3 regions of the Paenibacillus sp. EKM206P genome follow, and region 3 is predicted to be linked to each of the others. Evidence: riboswitches for the same ligand, from Rfam matches in the RefSeq annotation. Region 3 holds a riboswitch; each other region holds the start of a gene.
The links. A riboswitch is a leader RNA that binds a small molecule or an ion and turns the genes downstream of it on or off. The one in region 3 is predicted to bind thiamine pyrophosphate.

Region 1 (6,955 bases), on a different contig from region 3:
GTTAAAGAGACTTGCTGCTTCATTCTGATATTGAGTGAAAACTAAAATTCGAAGTTATTTGGACGCCTTTGGCTTTGTTGTTTTAGCTGGTTTAACAGCCGCCGGTTTGGTCGTTTTAACAGCTGGCTTTGCTGTTGCTTCCGCGGGAGCCACAGCTTCCTTTACAGGAGTCGTTGCTGCACTAAGCCTAGCGCCAGCTTTTAAGCTGTATTTGGCAAAACCGTCTGCCGCGCTGCTCAAGTATGAAATTTGTTGATTGCCTGCCAGCACGTCTTTGGCATCAGGAGAGGACTCGAAAGTAACCTTTGCCTGACCAAAAGGAGCAATAGACCAGTTGCCATCCGCCGATGGATTAATCGTTCCGTTCGTACGGATATAGTCAACAACGACTTGACGACTTTCATCCGGTGCTGCCATCACAATTCGTTTGCCATCTGGGTTGGCCAGTTTGGATGAGGAAGCACGATAGTTATTGGTTGCTACGATAAATTTCTGCACAGGATCAATAGCCTTCCCATTGTATTGCAGATCCTTGATACGATGCGCTGAAGAATCAATAATAGTTCCCTTGGCATCATATCGTGCAGGCTGCGTTACATCAATCTGGTAATTCACACCGTCAATGACATCGAAATTGTAGGTTGGGAAATCTTTGTTGATCAGCGATTGCTCCTCAGTTTGCTTTGGATCAATACGGTTGAACTGACCCGCAGACCACTCCAGCCATTCCTGAATTTCAGCACCGGTCACTTCTACAGCATGAACCGTGTTCGGGTACACATACAGGTCGGACACGTTTTTAATCGCTACCGTACCTTCAGGAATATCAGTGTAATACTCGGCTCCGTTTCGACCGCCGGCCTTGAATGGAGCGCCTGCCGACAATACTGGAAGTTTTTCGTATTCAGTTCCTTTGAGATGGTTTTGAACATACCATTTCTGTGCATTCGTCACAATTTGAATGGAAGGGTCGTCCTGCACTAATGCAAAATAACTGGTAATTGGCGCCGTCGTTGTTCCTACAGGCTGGCGAATATAATCCAGCGTTCCTTGATGCTCTTCTTTGACCGCATCAATCAGTTTAAATTCAGGGATAAACTGCACAGTCTGATTAGTGGTGCTCACAACCGGACGCACTTGAGATTGAGAGTTAGTCACGTTCCACTCGCGATTTTTCTTTTCTAGGCTCAGGTCAATGATACCCAGATCCTTGCCCCATGAGGAAGCTTCCACGGCTGGTACCCCATTAATGGTTCCCTTATCCAGATCTACACCCTTCATATCTTTAAAATCAGGGCCAGGGAAAGATTTATGAGCATGCCCAAACAGAATAGCGTTAATTCCGTCCACCTGGCTCAAATACTTAACGGCATTCTCCATCAGTGGCGTTTGTGGCACATCCTCATAACCGGTATGCGCAAGCACGACAATAATGTCAGCACCTTCCGTCTTCATTTGAGGAATAAACTTTTTCGCCGTTTCCACAATATCCTTCGTAACGACTTTATCCTTCAAATTGGCTTCATCCCACTGCATAATTTGAGGTGTGACCAGACCGATCACACCCACTCTGAGTGTATGCTCTTCGCCCTTCTCGTCCGTTACTGTTTTATCAAGAATCTGATAAGGGGTAAAATAATTCTTAGTAGCTTGGCCCCCTTTATCAACATAAACGTTCGCATTTACATAAGGAAAATCAGCTCCCTTGAGCGATTTGTCCAGAAAGTCGAGACCGTAGTTGAATTCATGGTTGCCCACTGTAGCTGCATCATAGCCCATCAGGTTCATCATCTTGTAGACCGGATGGACACCGCCTTCTTTCTCAAAGGTTTTGTTGCGGGCCATATAATCGCCTAATGGGTTGCCCTGCAGCAAATCACCATTATCGAACAGCATACTGTTTCTTGTTTCACTACGTGCCTTCTGGATCAAGCTAGCTGTACTAACCAAGCCATACTCGTTGGTTTCTTTGTCCGAATAGTAATCGTAGTTCATCAGGGACGCATGGATATCCGTTGTTTCCATGATCCGCAAATTCACCGTAGCGCTATCACGAGAATCACTAGCTGCCCAGGATGGAGCGGCTGAAAACACCAGCATGCTACAAGCTACAACTGCTGCTGTAAACCCTTTAAACCAATTTTTACGTAATAACAAAATATACCCCTCCTCATTAAGGTGTATGCCTCATATACATACTTTTGCACATATATGTAAGCCTTGAACTCACCATTTCTATTTTAATCCAACGCCAGACAAAAGAGTAGTCATTTACTTAAAATTATTTATGAAAAAATAATTAATTTTCTCAAACATAAAAAAACCAGCAAACCTCCTGAAAAAATTGGAGATTTACTGGCTTATCCATTTATATTCGTATTATTTCTTCCACACCTGGCGCTCCGTTTGCTGACCCACATACTCAATGCGAGTCGGATTCACGTCCAGAATGACATAATCGGGATCGTCCGGTCCGGAAAACCACTCCTTCAAGGAGTCGTTCCACACTTGTTTGCGTAGCCCCTCATCAGCTGTAATTTGGACGGTAGCCTCCACTTCAACAACTTCCTTCGTACCGCCAACCTCATAACCCAGCAGCAGATAAGCATTCGGATTGTCCTTTAGCTCATCCACTTTATGCGTTTTGCGATCTGTCGCCAGATGAATGTTCATTCCATCGTTAAAAAGGGCCATATAGCGTACTTTCGGTTTGCCACCCTCTACCGTACCTAACGTACAAAATTTGTTGTTATCCAAAGCCTTCACAATGGCTTGTTCCAGTTGGTTGCGATCCAATGTTTCCGTTTTACCCACAGTACAACAACTCCTTTTCACGAATTAGAATTCTCTACCTACGCCATGCCATTGGGCACCAGCCCATCTGAACCTACCTGCGCAGCTGTTCTGAAAATAACATGACCGGATCGAATCGGATTGATTCATACTCATTTTCAGATCAAAGCTCACAGTAAAAGTGTACCCTGTCGTTCGGCAAATGAACCGTTATCTCTCCCTTCATGCTGGACAGACCTGCATTCAAAGCATATAATCGTCGTAGTAAACCCGAATAAATGAACCCATTAAACCATACAATGCCAGGGGTGCTGGAATCGGCCGGCTGAGAGTGTGTCCCAAGACACTGACCCTTACAACCTGATCTGGGTAATGCCAGCGTAGGAATGCTTAAGCAAGATGTGCCTTTTTTACATAGGACCATCCCTTACTTTGGTATATACAAGCGCAAGCGTCCCGGAAACTCGGGGCGCTTTTTTTGTTGAGGATTAAGTTGTTGGAAAGATCGCGTCCGGCAGATGTTATTTTTATGAAAATGGGAAACTTAAGCTGTCTGATTGGATGGATAACGGGTAATCAAAAGGAGAGAACACTAACGATGAAGCGCATGAAAATATTAACCCTGGGACTGATCAGTCTGTGGCTCATGGCCCTGACCCTGACCGCTTGCGGTGGAAGTCCCCCTACATCCCAAGAAGCGGCTTCCGCTACCGACACTCAAACGTCTACTCCGGCAAAGGGGCTCAAAGATGTTAAAATCGTGCTCGACTGGACACCCAATACGAATCATACGGGACTCTATGTCGCCAAGGACAAAGGATTTTACGAAAAAGCAGGTTTGAATGTCCAAATTGTTCAACCTGGTTCAGGCGGAGCCGATCAAATGGTTGCTTCTAATGCTGCACCTTTTGGTATCAGCTACCAAGAAGGCGTCACACAGGCTCGCACGCAAGGTGTGCCGCTTGTATCCATCGCTGCGGTGATTCAGCATAATACCTCAGGCTTCGCAGCCCCGGTAGATCGCGGAATTAAAAGCCCGAAAGATTTTGAAGGTAAAAAATACGGCGGTTGGGGCTCTCCCGTAGAAGAAGCGGTCATGAAATCCATCATGGATTCAGACAAAGGCGATGTGAGCAAAGTGAAGATCGTCAACATGGGCAATGCAGACTATTTTACAGCCGTGAAGCGGGATATCGACTTTGCCTGGATTTTCTACGCATGGACCGGAATCGAGGCCCAACTTCGAGATGAGCCATTGGATATGCTGTATGTAAAAGATTATTCCAAAAGCCTCGACTACTATACGCCTGTAATTGTGAGCAACGAACAGACGATAAAAAATGATCCCGAGCTGGTCAAAGCGTTCATGGACGCTACCGCCCAAGGCTATGAATACACTATCGCCCATCCGGAAGAAGCCGCGGACATCTTAAGCAAAGCTGTACCGGAGCTGGATAAAAAACTGGTACTTGCCAGCCAAAAATGGCTAAGCCCACGTTATCAGGATGATGCCGCGCAATGGGGCGTGCAAAAAGCGGAGGTATGGCAAAACTATTCGGACTGGATGTACGAACGCAAGCTGCTCAGCAAGCCTTTGGAAGTCGATAAGGCCTTCACAAACGACTTCTTGCCCAAGCGCTGACCATTTGTTAAAACGCTAAATAAGACTGAACTAGAGAAGTGAACGAAGCGCCACTACGCAGTCGGATGGTGCTTCCCATCGCCACCACCCCGGATTTCTTAATAAAAACTTATGATTAATGTAGAAATCCGGGGAGGTTATGCTTCCGAAGCGAGCTTTCCTACGGAAAGCTTTTAAAGCGAACGCTAACGCTTGTACAGCACCATTCCGCCCACTTCGTTCTCGTTCAACTTGGTTTATTCTTTAGTTTCATATTATCTAAGCGCTAAGTAGGTGCGCTTGTGTGTTAAAAATGCCGCACAAACCAGCTTTAAAAATAGGGTGCTTTTAAGGCGGGCAGCAGCGGAGCGGTTCATTTGAATCTGGAGAAGCGGAGCGTTCGCCTTTGCAGGGGAATTCTTACCTTTGAAAACTTAAATAATCCAAGAATCCCCCTGCAACAGCGATCGTAAGACCAAATGAAACGCGGAGCGGTCTCAAACGCCTTAAACCACCCTATTTTCTCTAAAACACTCCAAATGAAGGACAGGTGAATTTGCATGGCTAATACACTGCTCAGTATTCAAGTAATCCCTAAAACTCCTAATAACGAGGACTCTTACCCGTATGTAGATAAGGCGATTGAGGTCATTCAGCGCTCCGGTGTCAAACATCAGGTGAACCCATTGGATACGACCATGGAGGGCGAGCTCGACGAGTTGCTGAAAGTGGTTAAAGAAATGCATGAGGCTTTGACGGAAGCGGGCAGTCCCAGCGTCATTTCACAGATCAAAATCGCACATAACCCACAAGGCATCAGCATGAACAAGCTGACCGAGAAATATCGCCCATGAATCCGAAAGGCAAGAACGCATCCTGGTGGAAAAGCGTATGGCCGCCCCTTGTGGCGGTCCTCTTCTTTTTAGCAGCCTGGCAGGGGGCGGTTTCCTATTTACATATTGAATCCTGGCTACTGCCAGCTCCATCCCTCATCGTACAGGAGGGCATGGCCCAGACGGCGCTGCTTGGTGCCCATACATGGGCTACAATTCGCCTGACACTTGTGGGATTCGCTATAGGGACAGCAACGGGACTGTTGATCGCCATCGTTCTTCATACCATTCCTTTTCTCAAATCCGCCCTGTATCCGCTGCTTATCCTGAGCCAAAACATTCCGATCATCGCCCTGGGGCCGCTGCTCATGGTGTGGTTTGGTTTTGGCATGCTGCCCAAGCTGATGGTCATTACCTTAGTATGCTTTTTTCCCGTGGCTGTAGCGACCATGGACGGGCTGACACGGACGGACCGTATGATGATGAACTATATGCAGATGTCGGGTGCCGGTCGCATGGCTATTTTTATGAAGCTGGAGTTGCCACACTCGTTGCCGCAAGTATTCTCCGGCATCAAGATTGCTGCCACCTACAGTGTGATGGGCGCAATTATTGCCGAATGGATTGGTGCGAGCGAAGGAATCGGATATTATATGCTGCTGCAAAAATCGGCCTATCGCACGGACCTCATTTTTGCCGCCATCGGCATCATTGTCGCGCTCAGTTTACTGATGTTTGTCATCATAGTACTACTGGAAAAATGGCTGGTTCGCTGGAAACCGGATCAGGAATAGCTTCCTCCTTGAATTAAATACAGCAAAGAAAGGACGTGGCACATATGAGTCTGCATCCGACTGACTTATCATCACACAACGTGGCTAATGAACAACGAGCCGGGGACCAGCAGAGTCCTTCGACTGCCCCTTCTGCTCTGGAATTGGACGGGATCAGCCTCGCCTTCCGCGAAAAGCGAAGCTTACTGCCCGTGCTGCAGGATGTATCCCTCACAGTCAAGCCGGGAGAATTCGTTTCTCTCATCGGTCCGTCAGGCAGCGGCAAAAGTACGCTGTTTCACATCATCGGCGGGCTACTCAAACCACAGCAGGGACGTATCCGTATGCACGGACGAGACATGACTGGTGAACGTGGGCATATCAGCTATATGCCACAGCAGCCCGCCCTTTTCCCGTGGCGCACCACGCTGGATAATGTACTGCTTGGGCAGGAAAATGCTCCACGTAAAAATACAGCAGTCCCCCCTCAGTACGCCAGTGAACGCGAACGTCGCAAAGAAGCCCTGCAATGGCTCGAGCAGGTTGGACTAGGCAAATTCGCCAAGGCGTATCCACATACGCTGTCTGGTGGAATGCAACAGCGTGCAGCCTTTCTTCGCGCACTGCTCAGCCCGCAGGAATTAATGCTGCTGGATGAGCCGTTCAGCGCACTCGACGCGCTGACACGTGCAGATATGCAGCAATGGTTACTGCGGATGTGGGAGAAGAACCGCCGCTCTGTGCTGTTCATTACCCACAGCATTGAAGAAGCGCTGCTGCTCTCCGATCGCATTTATGTGCTGTCAGCGCGACCTGCTTCGGTGGTGCATGTCGTAGATGTCCCTTTTCCCCGCCCGCGTAGGGAAGAAATCACCCTCGATCCACTCTTTATTGAATGGAAGCGAACCATGACCGGCTGGATGCGTGAGGAAAAG
Region 2 (6,955 bases), on a different contig from region 3:
TTTTGAACAACCTCTAGAAGGGTTGCCATCTCAGCTTGGAGGCTTGATCGTAGCGTGCTTCCACTTCAGGCCAGTTAACGACATGCCACCAATCCTCAATGTATTTGTTGCGCTCGTTTTGATGCTTTAAGTAATATGCGTGTTCCCACACATCTATCGCCAGCAGCGGAATGGACTCCCATTGAGTCAGATTCTGGTGCTTTTCGGCCTGCAAAATTTCAAGCCGTCCCGCGCGCGGACTCCATACCAGGATCGCCCAGCCGCCACCCTCGACCTTTTCGGCTGCCGAACTGAATTGTTTTTTGAATGCATCGTAGCTGCCAAAATCTTTTTTAATCTGTTCAGCCAGCGGTCCGCTTGGGTTTCCACCGCCTTGAGGACTCATGATCGTCCAAAAAAGAGTATGCAGATAATGGCCTGCGCCGTTGAATGCCAGTTCGCGTTCCCAATGTTTTACGAGATCAAAATTACCTGTTTTTCGGGCTTCTTCCAGCTTCTTTTCCGCTTTATTCAGGTCATTCACATAGCTCAAATGATGCTTGTCATGGTGAATGCGCATCGTTTTTTCATCAATATACGGTTCAAGCGCATTATAGGGGTAAGGGAGCGGTGGGAGTCGATGTCCTCCAATAGGAACCGACCGGCCGATTGAGGTTTTTTCCGTTGCCGAAGGTTGAGCCTGGCTGGATTTGACGCCTTTAGTCGTCCATGTGCCTTCTCCCCTTATGCCTGCCTGACGTTCTCGAAACGCTTCCTCTGGGTAATTCTCACCCTCTGTCGCTACATGATACAACCCAGCAGCCCTTGCGATGGAGCCAGGTTCTTGAAAGGGGGTTGTCGAGATTAGGAAATATTGGCTTTCATGTGCCGCGTGTAATACAACTCCAGCGGATTTTGGCTGCTGACGCAATGCATGACTGTGCTCGCTCAGCAGACCGAGCTGCCGTACATACTCCTGTGACTGGCGGTTTGCGGTTTGTAGCAAATCGTCCAATCGACGATTTAATTCTTGTGAGTCAGGCTGAGCGTTTAATGCTGACTCTGACGATGGCATCTTTACAGATGATGATGCGTCTAATCCCCTTGACTGTTTTGGAGGTTCAGTGAATTCGTGTGTATGTGCTTGTGGGGCAGCCGACAGCTGTTTCCATTCCTGATGCCACGCCTGATCTGCCGGATCAAGTGCGCTCCGTTGCTCTTCAAGCAACTCTATGGCGGTGCGTTCCGTCTGTTCGAATACAGTCCGCCAATCATCCAGCAGCCGTACATAAGTAGGCTCCAGTCCCTCGGTAGCGGATTTAATCACTTCCACATGCCAACTTTCCTGCTGCTTCCAATGCCGAATTTCCTCCAGCACACGTAAGGGCAGGAAAGACCCATAAGTACTCAGCATCGTTTTATACCTCCCGTATCCCACTATGGCTATCCGGCGGATCTGGCAGATCTGCCCTGGATGCATACGTACCCAGTATATTCGCTGTCCTATCGGGAATATGTCTATGAACTCGCTTAATTTGGTCACATCTGTTACGTAGAACAAGAATACCATGGTAAACGAAAAAGAAGCCCAGCTACGGCACGGGTTAGTGTCCGTAGGCAGGCTTCTTCAAGGTGAAGAATTAAATACAGTTTTTTTGAAAAATAATTCTTTACTTTGTAGTCGTTTGTTTGTGGGCATCAGCGATCGTTTTCTTGTCCTCCAGCTCCTGTACACTGCTTAGAAACGTCGATACCCGCCGTAGATATTCACGGGGATGCTCTCTGAAAATAAGCTCATGTATTCCGTTTTTGACAATCCATACACTGGAAAGTGGGTTGGTTTGATTGGCAGCGAGCTTTTCCGCAATAGGATAAGGAGCCTTTTCATCCTGTGTACCATGCACAAACATGATCGGGAACGGATAGTTTTCCTTTTTAACCTCCTGATATGGAATCTGATGCAAGCTGGTGCCGTTCAAGACTGGAAACAGCAACTCCAGAATTTCCAAAGACGGATGTCTTGGCAGGTTAATTTGATTGTGAATGTTATGGTACAGCGTATCCGGCTCCAACAGGAAAGTGCTGTCCAAAATCATTGCGTCCACATCCTTGGTTTGCAAGCCCGCCTGAAGAGCGGTTCCTGCCCCCATGGAGAAGCCCCATACGATAATCTCCGACGAGCCGCGTTGCTTCGCAAGCTGGATCGCTCCGAGAAGCTGCTGGGATTCCGCTTTGCCTCCGGTTGCGACTGATTTGCTGTTTTGTGACGCGAATCCATAATCGAACATGACCACATTAAAGTTCAAACTGTGGGCATAATGCGCCAGATCATACATGGGAATCCAGCTTTCTTCGCGGTTAGCTCCATAACCATGGCTGAAAATAATCGTTTTCCGCGATTGATCCGCCGGGATATACCAGCCTTGTACCATGCGGCTACCATCCTTGGCAGGGAAGCTGACTTCCTCATAAGGCATGTTTTTGGCCTGCATCGGATTAGAGTACAGCGGCGCGACGGTAGGATTCGTAAGTACCCATGCGATGTAAGCATGCAAGGCAATAAAACAAAACAACAGAAAAAAAACGACCGACAGCAGCAGAGCAATCACAACGTGCTTGAACCGCAGCAGACGGGGATTAAAGAGTGGGGTGGACGGCTCCTGAACAGCGGTCTGTAGCTGAGAGTTGCGCTGGGATGTAGAAATCATGTAAGAGCCTCCTTATATAAAATTGATCTTCGTTTCAATAGAATTTAGGTATAATTCCACTTGAAAATGATAGTGTATATCCGTATAGATACCTATTATCGTATGATGGGGGTTATCCAAAGTCAACGCCTGAACCGGAAAAGTAAAAATGATGCAAAGAATTGTCGATGTTTGTTCTCGTTCTGTAATATGGTTGTCACAAAAACATCGGTTTACAGTAGCCGCGACTATTCTATATAATTTATGTAACCATGTTTCATAGTGTGAAACGAATATGGATACAAGAGGAGCGGTTCACGAATGGAAGACCGTAAATTAACCGTTCGCGCTGTAGAGCGTGCACTTGATATATTGCTGTGTTTTACCGCAGATTCGGATCTTGGCCTAACGGAGATTGCCTCCAAAATTGGTCTACATAAAAGCACGGTTCATCGGCTGCTGACTACGTTGGAGGATCGGGGCTTTGTCGTTCGGAATGCCGAAACGGAAAAATATCGACTTGGCTTCCGCATTTGGGAGCTATCCACACATTTGTCCCAAAGTGACGAGCCGGCGGTGTTGTTACAGCCTGCAATGGAAGGACTGCGTGACCGTCTGGGCGAAACGGTCAGCTTGTACTTACGGGACGGCAACATGCGTATTCGCATACAAGCCGTGCAGAGCAATCAGGCGATCCGCAGGGTTGCGCCTGTGGGTGCGCGTATGCCGCTGGCTGTAGGAGCCTCCAGTAAGGTGCTGGCTGCCTTTATGCCGCCGCAGGAGCTGGAAGCCCTGCTAAGCGGGAATGAATGGCCGCCCTCGGTAGACGCGGAGGTCTATAAAGCCCAGCTGCAGGACATTCGCGAGAAGGGCTATGCGACCAGCTATGAAGAACGGGAGCCAGGGGCCGCTGCTGTGGCCGCACCAATTGTGAACCGGAAGGGACAGGTCACTGCGGCTTTATCTGTATCCGGTCCGGTCAGCCGGCTTGCACCCGAGACGCTACATGACTTTGCTCCGATTTTGATCGAAGCGGCGAAGGAAATGGGGCTTATGCTTCCGTAACAAGAATGAATGCAGTTGAAGCAAGCAAAGTGATTTGGTGAGGAGCGTCTTCTTGCTAAATGGAACCTAGAAGGGTTGCCAAAGCCATAAATTTGAAGTAGTCTGATAAGGATGGCGGGATGTCTGTTATGTCCGCCTCATGTGAATAGAAGTATCGCAGTTACTGGGGGAGCCTGTAATGCCGGGCTGAGATGGAATCGTGTAAGATTCCGGACCCTTTGCACCTGATCTGGATCATACCAGCGTAGGGAAGTAATCGGCCATTGAAATGTATACGCAGCTGCTGTCTACGGTGACGCATTGGAATAGGATTATTCCACATGTGCACGGTCTGGATAGCTGCCTCGTTAGATTAGCCGGTTCCCTCGGGAACCGGCTTTTTTGCATAGATCAGCGCCACCCTGGGAATGGTTCCGGATCGGTGTGTCATTTCATCGAAACAGGAGGAATGGACAATGAAGCCGACAGAAGTAGAAGGAACAAAAGGAACAGAATTTAAATCAGCAGAAGTAAGGTTGGCAGGAACAAGGGAAGTTGGGGTAGAGAAGACAAACGGGGAGCAAGCCAGTGGGGTAACGCCCTTTCCAGGGAGCCGTAAGGTATATATTCAAGGCTCGCGGCCGGACATTGCCGTCCCAGAGCGGGAAATTGCTCTTCATCCTACACATACGCCGCAGGGCACGGAGCATCATGAGCCATTGCGTGTGTACGATACGAGCGGTCCCATGACTGACGAAGCCTATCAGGTCGATATCCGTCAGGGCCTGCCTCCATTACGGCGAGCTTGGGCACTGGAACGGGGCGATGTGGAGGCTTACGAGGGACGCGCCGTCAAACCAGAGGATAATGGACTGAAACCTGGCTCCAAACGGGAGACAGTTGAATTTCCCGGCGTGACCAACCGTCCGCTTCGTGCTTCGCAAGGTCGTACAGTGACGCAAATGCATTATGCACGGCAAGGGATCATTACGCCCGAAATGGAATTTGCGGCGATCCGCGAAGGGGTGGAGCCTGAGTTTGTACGGCAGGAATTGGCGGCTGGACGAGCCATTTTGCCTTCGAATATCAATCACCCGGAAAGTGAGCCGATGGTCATTGGGCGTCATTTTCACGTGAAGATCAATGCGAACATTGGTAATTCTGCGGTTACCTCCTCGATTGAGGAGGAAGTGGAGAAAATGACCTGGGCTGTGCGTTGGGGCTCGGATACAGTTATGGACCTATCCACAGGCCGTAATATCCATACCACACGTGAATGGATCATTCGGAATTCTCCTGTACCGATTGGAACTGTGCCGCTGTATCAGGCACTTGAAAAGGTGAACGGCGAAGCAGAAGCGCTGACGTGGGAGTTGTATCGCGATACGCTGATCGAGCAGGCGGAGCAGGGAGTGGACTATTTTACAATTCATGCGGGTGTATTGCTGCGGTATATACCGATGACGGCGAATAGAATGACGGGAATTGTGTCCCGTGGCGGGTCGATCATGGCAGCCTGGTGCCTTGCGCACCATCAGGAGAATTTTTTGTATACACATTTTGAAGAAATCTGCGAAATTATGAAAGCCTATGATGTGGCCTTTTCTCTCGGGGATGGTCTACGTCCAGGTAGTATCTATGATGCGAATGATGAAGCACAGTTTGCAGAGCTGGAAACGTTGGGCGAGCTAACGCAAATCGCATGGAAGCATGATGTTCAGGTCATGATTGAGGGGCCGGGACATGTCCCTATGCATAAAATCAAAGAGAATGTGGATTTGCAAATGGAGATTTGTAAGGAAGCTCCTTTCTATACCTTGGGACCGCTCACGACGGATATTGCCCCCGGATATGATCATATTACCTCAGCCATCGGGGCGGCGATGATCGGTTGGTTCGGGACGTCCATGCTGTGCTATGTTACGCCTAAGGAGCATTTGGGTCTTCCGAATAAGGATGATGTCCGTGAGGGTGTCATTACCTACAAAATTGCAGCACATGCTGCCGATCTGGCGAAGGGCCATCCACGGGCGCAGCAGCGGGATGATGCTTTGTCCAAGGCACGCTTTGAGTTCCGCTGGCGGGATCAGTTCAATCTGTCGCTTGATCCCGAGCGGGCCTTGTCCTACCATGATGAAACGCTACCAGCAGAGGGAGCCAAGGAAGCACATTTTTGCTCGATGTGCGGCCCCAAATTTTGTAGTATGCGCATCACGCAGGACATTCGCGCCTATGCAGCGGATAAGGGGCTGAACACCGAAGAAGCAGTGGCCGCTGGGATGCGTGAGAAGGCAGAGCAGTATCGGGATGGCGGTCAGTAAAACGAATGTGTGAGTTTAGGAACGCATGAATCAAAAAAAGCCGTGGTTCTCTACAGTCGATGTAGGAAACTACGGCTTTTTGGCTTATGTAAAGCGAGTCATGCAACCGGATAAACGGCGCCTTATTTTTTACCCATTTTTTCATTCAAAATGTCCTGAAAGCTGAGCTTCTTCTCCGAGCTATCTTCTTTCTTCTGCATACTCACCGCGTTGGCACGTTGGTATTGGTGGTGAAAGGGCATCAGGGTGTGGACGGTTAAGTTCATTGTATTCATGTAGATCATTCCTCCAATTCCATATTGTCAAATTCAGATTGAGTTGCTTAGGACGTCTGTATAGGACTATTTGTATGTACTTGATGTCGCAATGCTATGTAGGTTGCTTGGTTATGTTTCAATCATTATACCCACATTTTTTCAAAGTAAAACGCTTTTGACATAAAACAGGAAGATGGTCATGTGTGTTCAAAATGCCGATTAGGAGGATGGTCGTTTTAGGGGAAAATGTGCCTAGGTCTAAAACAAGGGCTTGAGGCCCGTTTTCTTAGTTTAGTAGTCGGGATTGTGTTTTTTTGTCGAATAACCTTGTAAAAGGAGGGTTTTGTGGACTCCTCAAGTCAGGATTGAGGCAGTCTGGTGGCGAATTAAAGTGTCAAAGTTGTATTGACTTTATGTTTGGTAGTAGATACCATGAACTGGTTGTCAGCGTATTTTGACAACAAGAGTCAGCCAATCGATCTGGCGATTCATCCTTTGAAATGTTAGAGAGAGGATTAGAGCATATATGAAAAAATGTATTGCAGACATCGCATTTATTATTCTGGGTGCGTTTTTTTTCGCACTAGCTGTTAATCTGTTTGTGATCCCGAATGAGTTTGGCGAGGGGGGCGTTACAGGGGTCACAATCATCCTGTACTACCTGTTT
Region 3 (6,955 bases):
GATTTCCCCCTCCTCCACTTGAAGGGACACGGATTGAACCGCATGAAATTGGCCGCTTGAGGTGGTATAATGCTTGTTTACCTGATGCAGCGTAATCATGAAACCTGGCCTCCTGATGATCCATTTCTCAGGGAAAATGTAATAAGCCCGCCAGCCCAGGCGGGTCTGTACGAGCCGTCAATTCCCATTGCATTAATATACCACAGAGCAGAAAACGGGCAAAGCCTTTTGACAACAATTAACGTACATCCCACACCCCTACATAAGGAAAGCAAATCCCAAGTCCCCAAGCCAGCGTAAGCATGACGACAAAATAGAATATGAATACAATATCTATAGCCGAATAGCCGATCGCATAATAATACGTTCGCTTGGTTTCATTGGTAAAACCCTTGGCTTCCATAGCAATAGCAATGCGCTGGGCACGCCGAATACTTTGAGCGAGTAGCGGAATCGCATACCTGCGAAGCGTGGCATACATATTCCATTTGGACACATGCTGATGTAAACCTCGAATACGGTGGGCTTGTCTCAATGCCTGGAATTCCTCCACCATCATAGGCATCAACCGCATGGCTGCCAAAAAGCTGTATGCATACTTCGGAGGGAGCTTCCATTGCTGCATCAGTGAATAAAAAAGGTCCACTGGACGAGTCGTTAAACCAAACAACAAACCTACCGCAGCCATACTCAGCGCACGAAAGCCCAGATGCATGCCTCGGTAAAAGCTTTCCTGCGTCACATGGATCAAGCCCCATGTCCACCAGGTCGTCACCCCTTTGCCGAACATCATCATGCCCGTTGAAGTTGAAATAAACACCAATATAAAGGGAGACCCGTATAGCAGCAGCCTCTTCCATGGATGGCCTGACCAGACAAGCAGCAACAGCATAGCACACGCAACATTAAACATGACATTCGGATCATGAATGACTATAACGACCACAAACAGGATGGAAAACATCACGAGCTTTAGGCCCGGATTCACGCGATGCAGCCATGTTTTATGATGGGGAAAGGACAGGTTCATACTGTAGTTCCCCTTTCTGAATCCGCCATGTATCGGTACAATATCGACGGACAATTTCCGGGTCATGGGTGACCATCACAATGGCCGTGCCCGCCGCTCTCAGCTGCTCCAACATATCCAGCATGACAAAGGTATTACGCGCATCCTGCCCAAAGGTCGGTTCATCGAGCAGCAGCACTTCCGGCTCACGAATCATAGCCGTAGCAATACTCAACCGCCTTTTTTGGCCTAACGAAAGCTGATACGGATGCCGCTCGTCCAGCCGCTCCAGTCCGAACTGTACGAGCATCCGATCGACCCGTTCCCGGCACTGTTCAACGGTATACAAGCTCTTGGGTAACGAATACTCTAGTTCCTTTCGTACGGTATGCGCTACAAATTGCAGCTCGGGATTTTGAAACGCGAACCCGATACGCTCTGCCAGTTGTTCTGTACTGCCTGCCTCAATTCCGCGCACGCTATAACGTCCCTGTGTGCGAAGTAAGCGCATCATGGAGAGCAGTAGCGAGCTTTTGCCAGCCCCGTTTTCACCAACCACGCCAATCCAGTCGCCAGGCTTCACCTGCGCATGCTCCACATAAATCACTGAACTTAAACCGCGGAGGCCGCTAAAATGTTCTAGCTCCAGCACATCAGTCCCCGCACCATTCTGTTGCGTCACTGCTTCACTCCAACGTGGCGAAGACGCTTCATTCCATACTCCCGGATACCACACGCCGTACTCGGACAATGCCTGCCGGTGCACATGAAATACTTCTTGGGCCCTTCCATCTGCAATGATCTCCCCTTGAGCAGAAAGCACCACAATCCGATCCACATCATGGACAATTTCATTAATTTTATGCTCCACAATCACCAGTGTCTGGTCTACCGAAATGTTGCGAATGGTATCCCACACCTGTGTAGTGCCTTCCTCGTCCAACAAAGCCGTGGGCTCATCCAGAAAAAGCACTTCTGGCTCCATAGCCAGCACAGACGCAATCGCCAGCCGCTGCTTCATTCCCTGTGACATGCTGCCAATGGGCATATGTATATCATCCGTCGATAGACCCACCTGTATCAGCAGCTCGCGAATACGGGATCGCATCTGCTCCCGGGGAACCTGATTATTTTCCAACACAAAAGCCAGTTCCTCATCTGCATATGACATACAGAACTGCGTATCAGGATCTTGAAATACAATACCTGAGACACTTGGGATTACAGCAGCATCGCATTTCATAGGCACTTCTATCGTGCGTGGAATCAGACCGCTTAACACTTGGAGCAGTGTTGATTTACCGCATCCACTCGGTCCCAGTAGCAGCAGCTTTTCCCCCTTGCGGACAGACAAAGACATATTGTGAAAAAGCAGCTCTTGCTCACCGGGGAATTTCAACCGTAGCCGGGTGATCGAAGCCACCACATCTTCGGTTGCCCGGCTCATCAATCCAGCCCCTTATAATCTTGTTCCGTTGCAGGCCTCAAACTTCGCGTGACTCCGGTTACCTCCAATGCCTTAGCCAGATAGAACGCGAATACCCCGGCAATCACAATACTGCCAATCATCCGAAATCCAATATACAAAACATAGTTCCAAGTCGATAGCTGATCAATATACCCGTAGCTGAAGTCTAAAATCAGAGAAGTGACAGCCGCCCCAGCCGCAGCTAGCGAAGCAACCCACAGGTTTGCGTTCCGATACAGAAAAGCCGCAAAAAACAGCTCCGCTCCCAAGCCTTGCAGCAGGCCATAGTACAAGGTGGACATACCCCATTCGCTTCCCAAAAAAGCACTGACCGTTGCCGCTGCCACCTCTGCCAAAATCGCAACACCCGGCTTGCGAATGATGAGATAAGCAAACGTACCTGCCATAAACCACATGCCATACATCAGTTGCTCGGCGTGTAGACCCAATGGTTTCATCAAATCATAGGCAGGTCCCCATATTTTGTAGATCAACCCGAACACAACAGCGATCACAATCGTGACCAAAATATCCGTCAGTTTCAACCCTTTGGACGCTCTTACAGCAGTATTCATTATTGCGTGCTCCCCTTTTTCCTTATAGTTGGCCTCTTGGCCATGAAAAAAAGCTTGTCTGGAGCTGAATCTCCAGGCAAGCTTTATGCGCAGTAAAAGGTGAAGCACCATACAAAACATCATTCGTCGATATGCCTTATATAACCAGTAGTCTAAACTACTACACTGATACCCAGCCAAGTCAGGATCAAGGTAAAATGCTAGGACATACATTGAATCTATCGACAACCGCAAAAAAAAGCGGCATTCCTGTATAGTGTTCTTGGTTTCTCTACGCTGGCATTACCCAGATCAGATTTCACGGTCAGTGGCAAGGGCCACCCTCTCAGCCTGACTTTCTCAAGCTCCCGACAATGCTTTTTAATTCACTATAATATATACCACATCTATGGCTTTGACAATCCTATAATCCGAAGAAACGTTTAGCCGTTTCCGTCGTCGCGATTTCGATCTCCATCATGCTTCGACCTGTACATTCGGCTATCGTAGCAGCAATGTGAGCGAGATACATGGGCTCATTACGCCCTTCTTTAGGCTTCACAGGCAAATTACGCGGGGTCAAAAATGGAGCATCCGTTTCAATCATCAGACGGTCCAAGGGAATATCTCTGACCAGTTCACGCAGATGCTTCCCCCGCCGTTCGTCGCAAATCCAGCCGGTGATTCCGATATACAGTCCCATTTCTACATACGTACGCAATTCATGTTCCGTGCCGGTAAAACAATGCACTACCGCTTTATCGACAAGCCCTTGATACTCCCGAAGCATAGCGACAAAGTCCTCATGTGCATCTCGTTCATGCAGAAATAACGGCATTTTCAGCTCACCCGCCAGTTGGATTTGCTCGCCAAACCATCGGCGCTGCACATCACGTGGCGAAAAATCACGGTTATAGTCCAATCCGCATTCCCCTATGGATACGACCTGCGGCTGACCCGCCAACTGGCGGAGCTGCTGAATCGTGTCTGCACTGCAGTCTTTGGCATCATGGGGATGCACGCCAGCTGTCGCATACAGCTTGCCCGGATAACGCGCTGCATACTGAGAAGCTTCCCGACTGCTGCGGACACTGGTCCCGGTAATAATCAGCGGTGAAATCCCTACAGCCGCGGCTCTCTCTACCACCTGTTCCCGATCTGCATGAAACGAACGATGCATCAAGTTCACACCAATATCAATTAACGGTGTACCCCTTTCCATCTCAATCCCTCCCTCGCAAACTACAATCTTGGATCAATCGGCTCTGATTCCAGAGATAGTGCGGCAAGGACGCATTCATGAATACGATCTACCGTATCCTTGCGGACAAAACGTTCCACGCCTTCCATACCAAGCGCTCCTTCCATCAGGGCATGACGCTCCTTTTTGTTCGTTCGACGCTGCTTCAGACGCTTTAAATTCTCAGGGGCAAGATAATCCATACCGTAAATGATGTGCAAATACTTCCGGCCTCTCACCTTGATTGCAGGCTGAATCATCTTGTCCCGATTTTTCATCAAAAAGCGTTCCGGCTTGATCACAATCCCCTCATGACCATCCTCTGTCATCTCGTTCCACCAACGAATGACCTCTTCCTCGCTTGCTTCGTCCGTGATCACGCGATACTCTGTCTCCATAAACAGGGAAGACAGCCCAGCCAGCTCCCGGTTTTGCTCCATATGCCAAATATGAGAATGGTCGAAAAAAGTCTTTCCGCTGTGTGCCAGCGTATGAAACGGTGCGATACGAATCTCATCCAGACCGTCCACATCCCAGCAATATTTTTGAAAAGCCTCTTGAAACGTCACGGCATTCGCGTACTTCTGTTCCATTTCCTCCAACCAGTCTCCAACCTCTCGGCCCGCAACCTTCGCCTGCTTCAGCTTGTCTACCAGCTTACTGCGATCCAGCAGAGCTGCTTCACCCACATGCGCATACTGTGCAGCAATCAATTCCCGAGCCTTGAGATTCCACGGTACAATTTCCGCATCCAGCAACACAAAATCCGTCTGGTTCCGTTCAAAATATCCGGCAGTCCGTAGATCCACATTCAGCTTTTCCAGCACTTGCTTCCCAAGGCTTTGTTCAAAGAAAGCTCTCCCGCTCCGACTGTAGATCGTGCCCAATGTCGGGTAGCCTACATACTCGACAGCGGCCTGTTCGTTTTTGAATAATAGCAAAATAGCCCGGCTACCCATATGTTTTTTCTCAGCCACCATCGTTTGTACCCCTTGCCCGCGATAATAAGCCAGCGCTTCACGCGGATGCTCCAGATAACCTTCCTCTGCAGACACCGCTGGAGCAGGACTCATGGTCGGTGGAATATACACCAGTTCCTCTATCGGTACTGTCACATGTGACACGGCATCTATAGCGGTTTTGACCGATTCTCCTTGAACGCGCACTTCGCCATACGATTCCGTCAGTACACTGTAACCAGCGATGAGCTTGCGTAAATTCGGCGGGGAAAACCGTTTTCTCTGCCACCGGACAAGTGGGCTATCGGGATCATTCGCATAATTCTCATGTGCCGGAACGCTGACAAATTCCTTTTCCGGAAAACGATAAGCGGTCAGCATACCGCCAAATACCACACCCTGATCAATATTCACCGTCTGATTCACAAGGGTAGGCTGCGGTCTAGGATCATGTCCCCATACTACTATTTCTCCCGATTCATGGTCTACGAACCAATCTTTGCGGATTGGTTTTCCGTCTGCATCCTGTCCTTCCGTATCTCCATAACGGCAATAATCAGAAATACGTGCCGACTGTTTGCCGATAAAATGATCCTTAATCCCCGCATGAGCCACGACCACGTGTCGCAATCCATTCCTGCCAAAAATAAGATGTGAGGGTGCATGTAGCAGAAAATCCCTTAACTCGCTTCTAAGCTGTTCCGCCGCTGCCTTGCCCGCTTTTTGTTCATACTGGGCCAGTTCCTCTGCAAATCGTTCATCCCCATGACTGAGAGTCACCTTTCTTCCATCAAGGTAACGGCCGATTTTCCAGCCATGATTGCTGTCAATCATATACGCTAGTCCAGCATCCACGTGCTTTTTCCAGAACTGCACCGCTTGTAACGATTTGGGGCCACGGCTCATCACATCCCCGACAGATACCAGTCTTCTGCCATCTGGATGATGGTATAGTCCTTCCGTATCTTCCGTATATCCTAGCCGCTCTATCACTTCCAGCATCTCACGGTAGCACCCATGGATATCACCAATGATGTCAATACCTGAGCCAATCTCATGAAACAGTGGCTGCGCACGGCGAACAAAATTCATTTCTTCTATATCCTTAAGGATATAGCAAGCGTTAAAGCCTTCCTCACGGATCCCACGCAGGTTCCGCTTTAACAGCTGTGCCTGCTGCTTGACCCGTTGGCGGCCACGCGGATGCTCCCTGCCTAAATCACGTTCCAGCAGCACAGCTTCGGATACATCCAGTACCAAAGCCATTACAGGAACATGCGCCTTGGCTGCCAACTGTACATATTTTTGACGGTCCTCAGCATACAAATGGGTGGCATCCACAACCGTCAGCTTATTCAAGCGACAGCGCATAGCCAGAATCGTATCCATCGCCTCAAACGCCTTGGCTGACATTTGCTGATACTCATAGAACAGTACGTCCGATTCCAGTCTTGGAAGTCCACTCCAGTCTATAAATTCCGTATCTCCGACCAGCTTGCGAAAATGATCCGAGGATACCACTTCTGTCTCCAGCAGAATCCCTTCGCTCACCAGCTTGTCTAATAATGTGGTTTTCCCACTGTTGGAGGCCCCCACCAACACAACCAGTCCAGCATGCGGTAAATGAATCGTACGTTTGGATGAATTGCTCATGCTTCCTTCTGCTCCTTTCTGCGCGTAAATATAGCCATTTGGGTCGGTTGTCCAAAGCCTTCGACCTCTTCT

Region 1: it holds a riboswitch for thiamine pyrophosphate, as region 3 does, so the genes downstream of both, G9G53_RS12570 (ABC transporter substrate-binding protein) here and G9G53_RS20920 (ECF transporter S component) in region 3, are expected to answer to the same signal.
Region 2: it holds a riboswitch for thiamine pyrophosphate, as region 3 does, so the genes downstream of both, thiC (phosphomethylpyrimidine synthase ThiC) here and G9G53_RS20920 (ECF transporter S component) in region 3, are expected to answer to the same signal.

What each region holds. Positions count from the first base shown of each region.
Region 1 is NZ_JAAMNQ010000005.1:55,365-62,319, reverse strand. Features, by position in the region: gene G9G53_RS12580 (bifunctional 2',3'-cyclic-nucleotide 2'-phosphodiesterase/3'-nucleotidase) at 55-2,157, opposite strand; gene G9G53_RS12575 (pyridoxamine 5'-phosphate oxidase family protein) at 2,380-2,814, opposite strand; TPP riboswitch at 3,088-3,197, shown strand; gene G9G53_RS12570 (ABC transporter substrate-binding protein) at 3,392-4,435, shown strand; gene G9G53_RS12565 (MTH1187 family thiamine-binding protein) at 4,975-5,268, shown strand; gene G9G53_RS12560 (ABC transporter permease) at 5,265-6,041, shown strand; gene G9G53_RS12555 (ABC transporter ATP-binding protein) at 6,086-6,955, shown strand, end outside.
Region 2 is NZ_JAAMNQ010000019.1:16,095-23,049, forward strand. Features, by position in the region: gene G9G53_RS24260 (Fe-Mn family superoxide dismutase) at 14-1,393, opposite strand; gene G9G53_RS24265 (alpha/beta hydrolase) at 1,650-2,687, opposite strand; gene G9G53_RS24270 (IclR family transcriptional regulator) at 2,988-3,731, shown strand; TPP riboswitch at 3,887-3,999, shown strand; gene thiC (phosphomethylpyrimidine synthase ThiC) at 4,187-6,031, shown strand; gene G9G53_RS24280 (hypothetical protein) at 6,154-6,306, opposite strand; gene G9G53_RS24285 (YitT family protein) at 6,815-6,955, shown strand, end outside.
Region 3 is NZ_JAAMNQ010000012.1:107,536-114,490, reverse strand. Features, by position in the region: gene G9G53_RS20935 (methionine ABC transporter ATP-binding protein) at 1-99, opposite strand, end outside; gene G9G53_RS20930 (energy-coupling factor transporter transmembrane component T family protein) at 239-1,030, opposite strand; gene G9G53_RS20925 (ABC transporter ATP-binding protein) at 1,005-2,456, opposite strand; gene G9G53_RS20920 (ECF transporter S component) at 2,456-3,052, opposite strand; TPP riboswitch at 3,303-3,412, opposite strand; gene G9G53_RS20915 (TatD family hydrolase) at 3,456-4,253, opposite strand; gene G9G53_RS20910 (polynucleotide kinase-phosphatase) at 4,274-6,883, opposite strand; gene G9G53_RS20905 (3' terminal RNA ribose 2'-O-methyltransferase Hen1) at 6,880-6,955, opposite strand, start outside.